Regions from separate parts of the Candidatus Clostridium radicumherbarum genome, predicted to be linked through region 2. Evidence: riboswitches for the same ligand, from Rfam matches in the RefSeq annotation. Region 2 holds a riboswitch; each other region holds the start of a gene.
What was found. Region 2 has a riboswitch for lysine ahead of ACJDUH_RS11995 (transporter substrate-binding domain-containing protein). Riboswitches for the same ligand answer to the same signal wherever they lie in the genome.

Region 1 (3,217 bases), on a different contig from region 2:
CTTATCAATTATTTTATGCGGAGTACCGCAGCCTAAAAAGCCTCCTATCATAATTGTCATTCCATCTTTAAAAAGAGGGCTTAAATCTTCTGGTCTAACTAATTTATTCATTATTTCATCCCCAATCCCAAAATCACTCTTGCCTCTTTTGGAGTAGCTACTTCTCTACCAAGTTCCTTTGCAAGTCTTACTACCTTTTCAACTAATTCACCATTAGATTTAGCAGGCATTCCTTTGGAAATGTAAACGTTGTCCTCATAACCAACTCGAACATGTCCTCCAGAAATTATTGATACTGCTGCCATAGGAAACTCATTTTTTCCTATTCCTGATACAGTAAAGGTGCTTCCTTCTGGGATACTTCCCATCATAAAAGTAAAATCTCTTGGAGATGCACTTATACCCCCATTAACTCCTAAAACAAAATTAAAATGCATTGGGGATTTAATATATCCCTTTTTATTAAGCCTTATAGCCATATCAATCATGCCTTTATCAAATACCTCAACTTCCGGCTTAATGCCAAGAGATATCATCCTTTCACCAAAGGCTTTAATCATGTTTTCAGTATTTACAAATATGTCATCTCCGCCAAAATTACAGGTACCGCAGTCTAGGGTAGCCATCTCTGGCAGTAAATCCACTGGCTGAAGTCTTTCTTCAATACTCATTCCAACTGCACCACCAGTAGAAGGCTGAATAATAACATCTGGGCATCTTCTCTTTATTTCTTCAATGCAAAGTCTAAATCTTTCCTTATCTTGAGTTGGTGTACCGTCATCATTTCTTACATGAAGATGGATTATACTAGCTCCAGCCTTATAGGCTGCCTCAGCCTCTCTTCCTATTTCCTCCACTGTATAAGGTACACTTGGATTGTGTTCCTTGGTAACTTCTGCCCCACATATAGCTGCCGTAATAATCAACTTTTCCATAAAACTCCCCCATTAAAATATTAATAATTTTAATCTCTAACTAATTTTCTCTGCTTGTTTTTCGGAACTACACAAGTTCCGCTTGCTCTGCATACTATAATAGGTTCCTCCAATATTTCAGCTGCAGAGTCGTTAATGTGCGGTAGCGGTACTATAACCTTCCTAGCTTCGAATGTCATCTTTCTAGAAGTGTTTCCGCACTCAATAATTTCTCCTTCTGCTTCAATATAGTCTCCTGCATAAACTGGTGCCAAAAACTCTACACTGTCATAAGCTCTAAATAAACCTTCATCTCCGTCATTTCTTATTAAAAGCTCTGTGGCAACATCTCCAAATAGATTAAGCATTCTTGCTCCATCAACGAGATTTCCACCATAATGGGCATCATGGGTGCTCATTCTCATTCTAATTAAAGCTTTCATAACTAACCCCTCCATCTGTTTGTAAAATATTGTTAATTTTTAAACATAAAAAAGCACTGAAGATTTTCAGTGCTTGCCTTTAAAACCTAAGGTTTTTAAATAGTGCCATCTATGCAATGAAAATCAATCTTCCATCACATAAATAGCGCTCCATGAAATTATTCATGGCAAGGATAAAAGTGTACCTATTATCCCCAAGGGTAAGCTAAAGAACTAAAATACCCTTTCGGCAGGTAAATCCTTCATCTTTAGTTTCGAAGGTTCTTCTTCTTAACACCTAAAGATTAAACGTTTACTTGCTCCTCTATTTATGTACCTAATTATTCAATTGTTAATTTTATTATATTCCTGCGAAATTTTACTGTCAATATATATTTATTGAAAATTTTAATATTTCATTAAAAAGAAAATATTCTATTTAATGAATAAATTTATTTACCAACCTTAGTAAAATGAATAATTTCTAATATGTTACATGAAGTATATTTCAGGAGCATCTCTTCTCACTTAAATGTTACTTTCCCATTTTACATTAAATTTTTTTAAAAAAAGTACTTCCCATGATAAAAATAATTTTATATAATATATTTAATATATTTTGAAAATTCATTTAATTGACAATAAATTTGTTCAATCCTTTATCACTTTACTACGCGAAACATTATTTACTCTATATATTTATCTCTTTTGAGCTTTTATAACATTGCTTTATTCATAGTTTTCTTAAATTATTAATATAATTAAATATAATATAATAATTTACATCTACTAAGGATATTGCCTTTTATTTTCATATGATAGTCAATTGGTAGACTATTTTTATTGTTTATCGTATAATAAGCACATAATTTTATTATGGGGAATTATGTTATGTGTTGTTATAAAACAAAATATTAAGGAGGACAAGCTATGGATCTTTTTAGAAAGAAAACCGCGGACATGATGGAGGATGAAGGGGAACATTCGGGACTTAAGAAAAAATTAAAAGCCATGGACCTAGCTGCATTAGGTATAGGTTCAGTTGTCGGTACTGGAATCTTTGTTGCTACAGGTTCCGCTGCACAAGCTGCAGGTCCAGCTGTAATTATTTCATTTATTCTTGCTGCACTTGTAAGTGGTTTTTGTGCACTAACCTATTCAGAACTTGCTACTATGTTTCCAGTTGCAGGTAGTACTTATTCTTATTCTTATGTTGCATTCGGGGAATTTATTGCATGGGTTATTGGTTGGGATTTAATGCTGGAATATGTCGTTTCAGCTAGTACTGTTGCCTCAGGTTGGTCAAGTACCCTAATTGCATTACTTGCAAATTACGGAATTGCACTTCCTACATCAATAACAACTTCAACTTTAAACGGAGGTATTGCAGATGTACCTGCAATTCTTATTACTTTATTGGTAACTTGGATACTTTATATTGGTATTAAAGAAAGTGCCAATGTTAACAATATTATCGTTGGAGTTAAAATAGTAGTAATTTTACTATTTATATTCCTTGGTTCAACACATATAAACCTTGCTAACTTCCACCCATTTGCACCATTTGGCTGGAAAGGTATTATGAGCGGTGCTGCACTTATATTCTTCTCTTATATCGGCTTTGATGCAGTTTCAACTGCTGCAGAAGAAACTGTAAATCCAAAGAGAGACGTTCCATTAGGACTTGTTATATGCTTAACTGTAGTTATTATCCTTTATGTAGCTATAGCATTTGTTCTTTGTGGTATAGTTCCTTTCAAGAGTATCGATATTACAGATGCTCTGCCAGCTGCACTTAGAAGCATAGGTATTAATTGGGGCGGTGCCTTAGTTGCTACTGGTGCTATTATAGGTATGATTTCCACATTACTAGTTACACTT
Region 2 (3,217 bases):
ACGATACTCATTTATATTATGCTTGTCATCTAAAATGTCTTCTCCACTGTAGATAATTTCGCCGCTAGTTGGCTTTTCCAAAAGATTAATACAGCGAAGAAGTGTTGATTTTCCTGAGCCAGAGGAACCTATTATGCAGACCACTTCTCCCTTTTTTACTGAGAAATCTATGTCCTTTAATACCTCATGAGTCCCAAAGAATTTACTTAAATGCTGAACCGCAATTACATTTTCCATTTTCTAAGTCTCCTTTTTATAAATCCTTGCACCTATATCTGCATCTGATTAGCATACATAGTGTAATTTTCTGGTCCGTCTAATTTCTTTTCTATAAAACGTAAGATTCTTGTTACTGTAAAGGTCATTATAAAATACAGAATACATGCAACGAAAAAGGATTCAAAATATCTAAAATTATTTCCTGAAATTGACTTTGTCTCGAAATAAAGCTCTGTTACAGATATTACGTTAAGCACTGATGTATCTTTTATATTGATGACAAATTCATTACCCATTGCTGGCAAAATATTGCGAATTGCCTGGGGCAGTACAACATTAAGCATGGTTTGAAGATGTGTCATACCAATAGCCTGAGCCGCCTCAGTTTGTCCCTTATCAATTGAAACTATTCCTCCACGGATAATTTCAGACATGTAGGCACCAGTATTAATAGAAACAATAAATATTGCTGCTGTTAATCTGTTCATATCTATTCCAAAAGCTAAGGCAGAACCATAGTAAATTACCATAGCTTGTACAATCATTGGTGTTCCACGGAATAATTCTATATATATGAAGAGAACAGCATTAATAACTTTAAGAATTACCTTTTTTATACCTCTTTCAGGCATTGGAATAGTTCGTACAACGCCTACTATAAGGCCAATAAAAAAGCCTAATATAGTACCAATCATTGAAATCAAAAGTGTCATGCCAGCTCCACGAAGGAGCATTGGCCAGTTATCTTTAATAATTCTTATTACCCATTGAAAACTCATTTTTAATCACTCCTGCTTTATTGTGCAGGGCAGCTTGTCCAATCTAATATCTATACTACAAACTAAGCCGCCTCTATAATGCCTTAATAAGTTTTGTACTGTTTATTTTGCTGCTGGTTGATTCTTAATAGCAGTATCCATGATAGATTTTTGCTGATCTACAGGAATAGTAGCTAGAATTTTATTGATTTTTTCAGTTAAATCGCTGCCCTTTGCAACACCTACTGCAATTGCTGTATCGTCTGGTGATGTAACAAAGCCATTTTTGAACTCTACCATTTTAAAAGCCGAGTTTGCTGCAGAAGCACTAACCCCTTCTGGACGTTCTGAAACATATCCGTCAATCATTCCAGATTGAAGAGCAACTCTCATTGCGGGGAAGTTATCCATAGCAGGTTGCTTTTGAACACCCTTAATTTGATCGATTACTGAATAGTGGAAGGTATTTAATTGAGCAGTTACCTTTGCCCCGCTGAAATCTTGTATTGATGCAGCATTGTCATACTTTCCGCCTTTTTTAACCACCATAACTAAATCTGATTTATAATAGTTATTTGTAAAATCTATAGTCTCTTTACGTTTTGCAGTTGGTGACATACCTGCAATAATTGCATCTATTTTACCTGAAGTCAAAGCTGGTACCAGGCCATCCCATTCAGTTTTAACTACCACTAATTTTTTTCCAAGACCATCTGCAATTTTCTTAGCTATCTCAATATCATAGCCTCCTGCATACTCTGAGCTGCCATCTATTTTAACAGCACCATTTGAACTATCTGATTGTGTCCAGTTAAAGGGTGCATATCCACATTCAAGTCCAATTCTAAAGGTTCCAGCATCATTTGCTGCCTGTGCCTTTGTATCCTTTGAGGTATTGCTTGTCCCGCATCCTCCTAAAACTAATACTGCTGTTAGTGACATTGCCATTAATGACCAAAATTTTCTTTTCATTTTACATATCTCCTTTTTCTTATATTTTCTGCTTTTGCAGTTAAAAAAGGCTAATCTTTCATTTGGATTTTCATATTTCTCATTTCGGTCTTTTTTTGAACAAAAAAAGACCTGAGGTAACCTCAGGTCGCAATGTGCACACTTGCTCCTAAACCCCTTCATTTCCCAAATGAGATAGCACAACTCAATAAACCGGGTAGTCTATTGAGACAGTCCTGCAGCTCTTAACTGCAGACCCAGCAAATAATATAGAGAATATTATAAGCTTCGGCGATGAATCCTTCTCCCTAGTTTCAATGTTTCTCAAGCTCCACTAAGGACTATTAAGCACCGCGCCTCTACCCCACCGTAAAAGTGAGGTCTTATTAAATTATAAAACTACTTTATAACAATATTTTAAATCTGTCAACAGTTTGTTGTAAAATATTGTCAAATGTAACTGTTTACAAATAAAATTTTTAGAACTTTTTTTCTTTTAATAATATATTTTGTAATTATTTCTTCATTTTTTTATTATTTTCATTACTCTTTATCTAACTTCACTTTAATGATATTTCATTAATTTTTATAAGTATCATTAACATAGGTATTATATTATTAGTAGTAGAAGCAGTGCTATTGTTGATTAATTTAGTTCTAATATTCTCTATTTTCTAAAAGTCTCACATTGGGTTCCTTCAGTTGAACTAGCATCCGGTCCGTGTACCTGTACGTGTGAGGCTGAGCAGGCTCTGTTATCATTATATGTACAATTAAGAGCATCACATTTAATTACAGGACTCATTTCAATTGAGGTATTAGTAAACACCTGCTTAACTTCACCTGGAATATTCATATTAGTAAGATGAGTAAAAGCATTTTTAATACCTTTTTCAGCAAAGGTATTGCACATTGTTTCTGCACTGCTGTAAGCGCTGCTGCCTATAACATGAATTTGGTTTGCTGAGCAAAGCCCAGTCATATTATGCACGCAATTAAGGGCACTGCAGCTTAAATCACCATTCATAAATAAAACCACCTTTCTCAATATCATTAGCCATATTTTGCACAATAATGAAAAATTTATTCTATTTAATGAATAGTAATTTTATAAAATAAATTATAAAGCAATGTAGATAATGGGGAAATTTAAATAAATTTAACAAAAAAAATAGCAGCTTAAGCTGCCAAGTAATAAAATGAATCAGTTGCACTAACATGCATTCTTTTATTTTTACCAATTATTAAATTAAATATACTACTTTTTAATATAATCCTTAATTATGATT
Region 3 (3,217 bases), on a different contig from region 2:
CTGCTTTATGTTTAAGCTGCATTTTCATAGCTTCTTATACTGTTTATTTTTTCTTTATTTTTAAAGGCCATATATACATAGAAAGGAATGCCAGCTAACATAAGTAAGAATCCATACATTACTGTTTCTGCTCCTGAACCATAAATTGTCCAACAAGCATATATAAAACCAACTAATGGTACAAAAGCACTTTTTACAAAACTTAAAAAATTAAAGTTCTTTTCTCTCTTAACTATAAGCATCATATCGGCTGCAGCAGTAAATGCATAAACAGGCAGATATGATAATGTAGCAAGTAATATAACAAAGTTAAAAGCAGCTGTTAAACTCTTTTGATAATTCATAGCTAAAAGTATATTTACTAATACTGCACTAACAATTAAAGAAACCTTTGGTGTTCCATTTTTACTTATCTTTGCAAAAAAGCTTGGAAACATTCCATCTTTGCCTGCAGCATATGCTATTCTAGCTGTAGAAAGCAGCCACCCTATTGTAGTTCCTAATATAGAAATAACAACACCAACAGTTATGAGTTTAATTATTCCATTGCCAAAATATTGAGACAAAATTTCTGCTATTGGTGCACTGCTTTTAGCTAAAGCAGATTGTGGCATGGCACCCATTGCAAATATATTAATTGCCATATACATCACCACTGCTATAGAAATTCCAATTATTGTACTCCTAGCTACGTTCTTCTCAGGATTTTTGATTTCCCCAGCAGCTATGGATGAACTTTCAAAGCCTATAAAAGCCCAAAGAGTAGCCGTTGCAGCGGCTGGCAATGTACTAATTCCCTTTCCACTTGGAAATGCAGGAGTAAGATTACCTATTTTAAAGTGAAGCGCAGCTGATATTATAAAAAATAAAAATAATCCAATTTCAAATATAGTTATAGTAGTCTGAACCTTACCTGCTAGTTTTACCCCTATAACATTGATTAATGTAAATATCCAAAGTATTAAACTTGCAAATAGAAATGAAGCTAAATGATTGCTTCCTATAGTGGGATATAAGGTTCCAGCATAGCTGGTTACAGCAATTAATACTGCAGCATTACCTATCCATGAGCCATTCCAATAAAGCCAAGCATTTATGAAGCCCATGAAATCACCGAAGGCTAATTTAGAATATTCATAAGGCCCACCAGTCTTATGTATTTTTCTGCTTAACCTTGCAAAGGAAAGTGCTAAAAAGATTGAGCCTAAACCAGTTATAATCCATGCTAAAATGGTTGCCCCTGGTCCAGAGGTTGATGCTAAGGTGGCAGGAAGCATAAATATACCTGAGCCCATAATATTTCCTGCAACAAGCGCGGTAGCTATTACTAATCCTAATTCCTTCTTTAACTTTGTGTTTTGTTCCATATTGTTTAGCCTCCAATAAAGTTTAAAGTTTTGCCAGAATAGCTTGTACAAGTTTAGGATAAGCATACAAAAGACCTTGAGCAAAACACTCAAGGCCTTAAAACACGCAAAAAACACATACTTTTATTCCCATGAATGATAGCTCTCCACAATATAATTGTGACAGTTTTGTACATATTATATACAGAACCAGCTATACAGCTTTAAAGCATAAGCTGTATGCTTCGGCGATGCTTCCTTTCCTGCTGTTTCTCTGTGCTTGCCTCCACAGAAGTACTATTAAGCCTCGCGCCTCTACCCTTGTTATTAACTTTTCACTGACATGTATTATTATGCATCAATACTTTAGCTTAGTCAAGTGTTAAATAGACATAAAACGACATATTTTTTGTTTGTTCTATTTAATATTAATTATATTTATAGCCTAGAAGCTCATACATAAGCCTTTCATCTAAATTGCCACCTGATACTACTACAGCTACATTTTTCCCTTTAAATCTTTCCATGTTTTCAATGATTGCTGCTACTGATGCAGCCCCCGCTGGTTCGGCTATTACCTTATCCTTTTCAATAAGCTGAACAATTGCTTTTCTAATTGTTTCTTCATTTACTACAATTATGTCATCAATGCATTTAGCTGCCATTTCATAGGGAATTTCACCTACTCCACCAACTAATGCATCACAGATAGATTCCTCACTTTTATAATCGAAGTAACATTGCTTATCTCTTAAAGCTGCAACCATGGCTGGACAAGCGGCAGTTTGTACACCAATTATCTCAATCGATGGTTTTAAGTGCTTTGCTGCAACACTTATACCTGTAATAAGACCACCCCCGCCTATTGGAGCAATTATTACATCAATATCTGGATTTTCATCAAGTATTTCAAATGCTATAGAGCCTTGCCCTGCTATAACTTGAATATCTGAGCAAGGGTCAATAAAGGTAAGCTTTTCTTTTTTTCTTGCTTCCTCAGCTTCCTTATGAGCTTCATCATAGTTTTCCCCAGTCTCTATTACTTCTGCACCATAATACTTTATCTTGGTGAGTTTTGCCTTTGGAGTAGTTTTAGGAACAAATATTTTTGCTTTTATTCCTCCTAACATATATGAAGCAAAGCTTACTCCAGCACCATGATTTCCGGAGGATACTGCAATGACACCCTCTGTTCTACTCTCCTCTGAAAGCCAAGTCATTTTGCTTAAAGCTCCCCTTACTTTAAAGCTTTTTAACCTTTGCTGTGATTCAAGTTTTAAAAATATCTTAGTATGTTCATTGCTTAAACTATAAGATAATTCAAGAGGAGTTTTATATATAAATTTATTTATCCTTTCTCGTGCTGATAAAACATCTTCAAAAGTTACCATAAGAATTACCCCCAAAATTCTTTTAATAACCCTATTTTACCATTAATTTGCAATATTTTAAAATATATTTTCATCCTTTATTTTGAAAAAGATCAAGTACAAATTTTTTTCTTTCTGAAATTTTATACGTAAATATAAGCAGTATAATGGAAATAAAAACATAAAATAACTTAACTTTTAAAATTTCACCTTTTCCATAATCACTATATTGATAAATATGTCCAAGGATACCCTTTGTCTGTGTTATCTTACATCTCCATAGCGCCTCCTCAATTAGGTAATAAGAAGTTATTATAGAAGTACTTACTGCTATATCCCGTGAAATATATATAATGAATAAGCTTAGTGAAATGATAAATACATTTGTTACCAAAGAATATAATATTATTTCCTTAATGGATATAAGATTACCCATTCCACCAACTTTACTTATATACAAAGTGTAAATATTAGTAAAGGATATTAAATATAAAACAGTAT
Region 4 (3,217 bases), 240 kb from region 2:
ATGGGTATGGGCTTCTATACCTGGAGTTATCCTTAAAAGTATCTTTTGTATTTTATTATAAGTTCTAGCTATTTCATTTATTTTTTCAATTTCGAAATAATTATCTACTACAAACTTTCCCACCCCATTTTTTATGCCAAGTTCTATTTCTTCTATGGTTTTATTATTTCCATGGAAATATACTTTTTCTAATGGGAAACCACTTTTTAAAGCTGTATAAAGTTCTCCACCTGAAACCACATCAAGGCAAAGACCTTCTTCCTTTATTAACTTGCACATAGCTAAGGTTAAAAAAGCTTTTCCAGCATAGGCAACTCTATTCCCAGCTTCTAATGCCTTAAAAGCACTGAGGTATCTTTTACATTTAGTTCTTACAAAAGCTTCATCTATTACATATAAAGGAGTACCATATTCATTAGCTAATTTAACTGTATTTACTCCTCCTATAACTAACTCATTATTTTCTATTTTTACATTTCCAAAAAACTGCATAGGGTGCCTCCTTAAAATATTTAAAGGTTGAATTCTTCTGCAACAATATTTATGGCTTTAAGCTTGTCATCTTGTTTAATAGCACAGGTAATTCTTATTTCTGAGGTAGTTATCATTTTTACCTTTATATTATTCTTACTAAAAAGCTTGAACATCTTCGCAGCAACTCCTGAAGTAGTTTTCATTCCAATACCCACCATAGAAAACTTTGTAATATCTTCATCTATACTAATACAATCTTTTTTAGCATAAATTTTTACCACTTCCATGCTTTCCTTTAAATCCTCTTTAGGAACTGTAAAGGAAATATTTACTCTTTCATTTATAGGTGAAGTCTGACTTATCATATCGATGTTTATTCTTCTGCTTGCTAAAGCTTCAAAGAGATTTGATAATACATTTATATCATAGCTAATGTTTTCTATAGTTATTGCCACATCATCATCACTAGTAGCAAGGCCTGTTACAGCTTTTCCTTCCATATTCATTTTATTATTAACCTCCTTAATTACTGTTCCTTTAATATCACTATTACTAAGGCCTACATAAATTGGCACACCATATTTTTGTCCCAGCTCCACTGATCTTGAGTGCATTACTTGAGCACCAAGGCTTGCAAGTTCAAGCATTTCCTCATAATCGATTTGTTTTATTTTATTTGCTTTGCTATATTTTCTAGGATCAACACTGTATATTCCATCAACATCAGTATATATTTCGCAGATTCCATTCAATTTAACTGCTATAGCAACAGCTGTGGTATCAGAGCCCCCTCTTCCTAAAGTAGTAATATCTCCTTCTTCATTTATTCCTTGGAAACCAGCTACAATCACTATTTTATCTTCCTTCAAACTGTTTCTAATTTTACTTCCATCAATATCGTCTATTAAGGACTTACCATAATTTCCAATAGTTTTTAAACCAATTTGATAGGCTGTATAACTTATAGCATCATATCCTAAGTCCTTAAGTGTCATAGCAAGAAGGGAGGAAGAAATCATCTCTCCAGTTGAAAGCAGTGCATCCAGCTCTCTTTTGTCAGGATTATCTGTTATTTTCTTTGCTAAAGCTATAAGCTCATCAGTAGTATCTCCCATTGCAGATACTACAACTACAAGGCTCTCTCCTTTTTCCTTGCGTTTTATAATACTAGAAGCAACCTGCTTTATTTTTTCAATTGTTCCCACTGAACTTCCGCCATATTTTTGAACCACAACCCTCATATTTTGTCCTCCTTTGAATCTTTATGCAATAGATTTTTGCTGGATAAAAAAATAAATGCAGCAAAGGAACACCCTTGCTGCATTAAATACAATAGTATTTTACAACTCTGTGTACCTTGTAGCTCTCCACTATTTTCATAGTGACAACAATACATATATTTTATGTATTGCCAGGGAATATATCTGTCGATATATTTCCTTCGGCCATAGCTCCTTTTACCATACATTTTCGCGTACCCGCTCCGAATGGCTACTAATAGTTACGGCGCCTCTACCCTAGGCAGATATTTAATTGTAATTTAAATTAATAATCTTAAATTGTACTTTATCATATTAAATCAGAAAATGCAAGTATAAAATATCTTAGTTGCATTTACAAAAATAATGTAGCACGAGAAACGTCCCCGTGCCACATGCCGCATTTTTAAATTTTATAGAATTCTTCAAAGGATTTTACAACATAGCTGTGGTCCATCACTCCTCCAAGCTCCCTGACAGAGTGCATTGCAAGTATTGGAGTACCCATATCCACTGAACGAATTGCAAGATGTGTGGAGGAAATTGGCCCTATAGTTGAGCCTCCTGGTGAATCAGAACGATTAACAAATCTCTGCACAGGAACTCCAACATTTAAGCATATTTGCTCATAAACTGCTGCTGTGTTGCTGTCAGTAGTGTAGCTTTGGTTTGCAGCTAGTTTTATTACTGGTCCCTTGTTTATTAGGGGTCTATTAACAGGATCTGCTTTTTCTTCACTGTTTGGATGAAGTGCGTGTGCTAAGTCTGCAGATATCATAAAGCTTCTTGCAATAGCTCTGAAAAAGTCCTCTCTACTACCACCTAAGGAAAAAACTATTCTTTCTAGGATATTAGAAAGCACCTCAGAATCTGCTCCCTGCTTTGTGTGGCTCCCTACTTCCTCATTGTCGAAGGCTATCATAACATTAGTAGCCTCAGAAGCCTCCGCATTTGTAATTGCCTTAATTCCAGCATGGATCATAGCTAAATCATCCAGCCTGGAACTGGATATAAATTCATTGTTTAAGCCTATTATTTTCCCTTTTTCAAATTCATAAAGGAATAAATCAAAATCCAATATATCCTTCATATCCACCTTTAGCTCATTTGCAATGACGCTTATAAGATAATTATTCTTTTCAAATTCATCATTTACCATAGCTATAATTGGAAGAGTATCCTTTTGTCCATTTATTTCATAGCCTTTGTTTACATTTCTATTAATATGTATAGCTAAGTTAGGTATTATTAATATAGGTCTGTTTATATTAATAAGCCTTGTTTCAGGATTAAGTACGTTTTTACCCTTTAAAATAACTCTTCCAGCAATTGAAAGCGGCCTATCAAACCAGGTACTTAATATTGGTCCTCCATAAATTTCAGTATTAAGCTTAACGTAATTATTTTCAGATACTATTTCTGGTCTTGGCTTAATTCTAAAACTAGGTGAATCAGTATGGGCTCCAATTAATTTAAAGCCATTA

Region 1: another riboswitch for lysine. It lies ahead of kal (3-aminobutyryl-CoA ammonia lyase); the one in region 2 lies ahead of ACJDUH_RS11995 (transporter substrate-binding domain-containing protein).
Region 3: another riboswitch for lysine. It lies ahead of ACJDUH_RS04225 (APC family permease); the one in region 2 lies ahead of ACJDUH_RS11995 (transporter substrate-binding domain-containing protein).
Region 4: another riboswitch for lysine. It lies ahead of ACJDUH_RS10925 (aspartate kinase); the one in region 2 lies ahead of ACJDUH_RS11995 (transporter substrate-binding domain-containing protein).

The regions. Positions count from the first base shown of each region.
Region 1 covers NZ_JBJHZY010000003.1:128,437-131,653, reverse strand. Annotated here, with positions in the region: gene atoD (acetate CoA-transferase subunit alpha) at 1-111, opposite strand, end outside; gene kce (3-keto-5-aminohexanoate cleavage enzyme) at 111-935, opposite strand; gene kal (3-aminobutyryl-CoA ammonia lyase) at 965-1,357, opposite strand; lysine riboswitch at 1,493-1,672, opposite strand; gene ACJDUH_RS14395 (amino acid permease) at 2,267-3,217, shown strand, end outside.
Region 2 covers NZ_JBJHZY010000002.1:465,364-468,580, forward strand. Annotated here, with positions in the region: gene ACJDUH_RS11985 (amino acid ABC transporter ATP-binding protein) at 1-237, opposite strand, end outside; gene ACJDUH_RS11990 (amino acid ABC transporter permease) at 270-998, opposite strand; gene ACJDUH_RS11995 (transporter substrate-binding domain-containing protein) at 1,101-1,949, opposite strand; lysine riboswitch at 2,117-2,298, opposite strand; gene ACJDUH_RS12000 (DUF1540 domain-containing protein) at 2,596-2,955, opposite strand; gene ACJDUH_RS12005 (FTR1 family protein) at 3,187-3,217, opposite strand, start outside.
Region 3 covers NZ_JBJHZY010000001.1:874,088-877,304, reverse strand. Annotated here, with positions in the region: gene ACJDUH_RS04225 (APC family permease) at 12-1,367, opposite strand; lysine riboswitch at 1,499-1,672, opposite strand; gene ACJDUH_RS04220 (threonine ammonia-lyase) at 1,775-2,737, opposite strand; gene ACJDUH_RS04215 (hypothetical protein) at 2,808-3,217, opposite strand, start outside.
Region 4 covers NZ_JBJHZY010000002.1:224,796-228,012, forward strand. Annotated here, with positions in the region: gene lysA (diaminopimelate decarboxylase) at 1-492, opposite strand, end outside; gene ACJDUH_RS10925 (aspartate kinase) at 513-1,715, opposite strand; lysine riboswitch at 1,827-1,997, opposite strand; gene ACJDUH_RS10930 (M18 family aminopeptidase) at 2,140-3,217, opposite strand, start outside.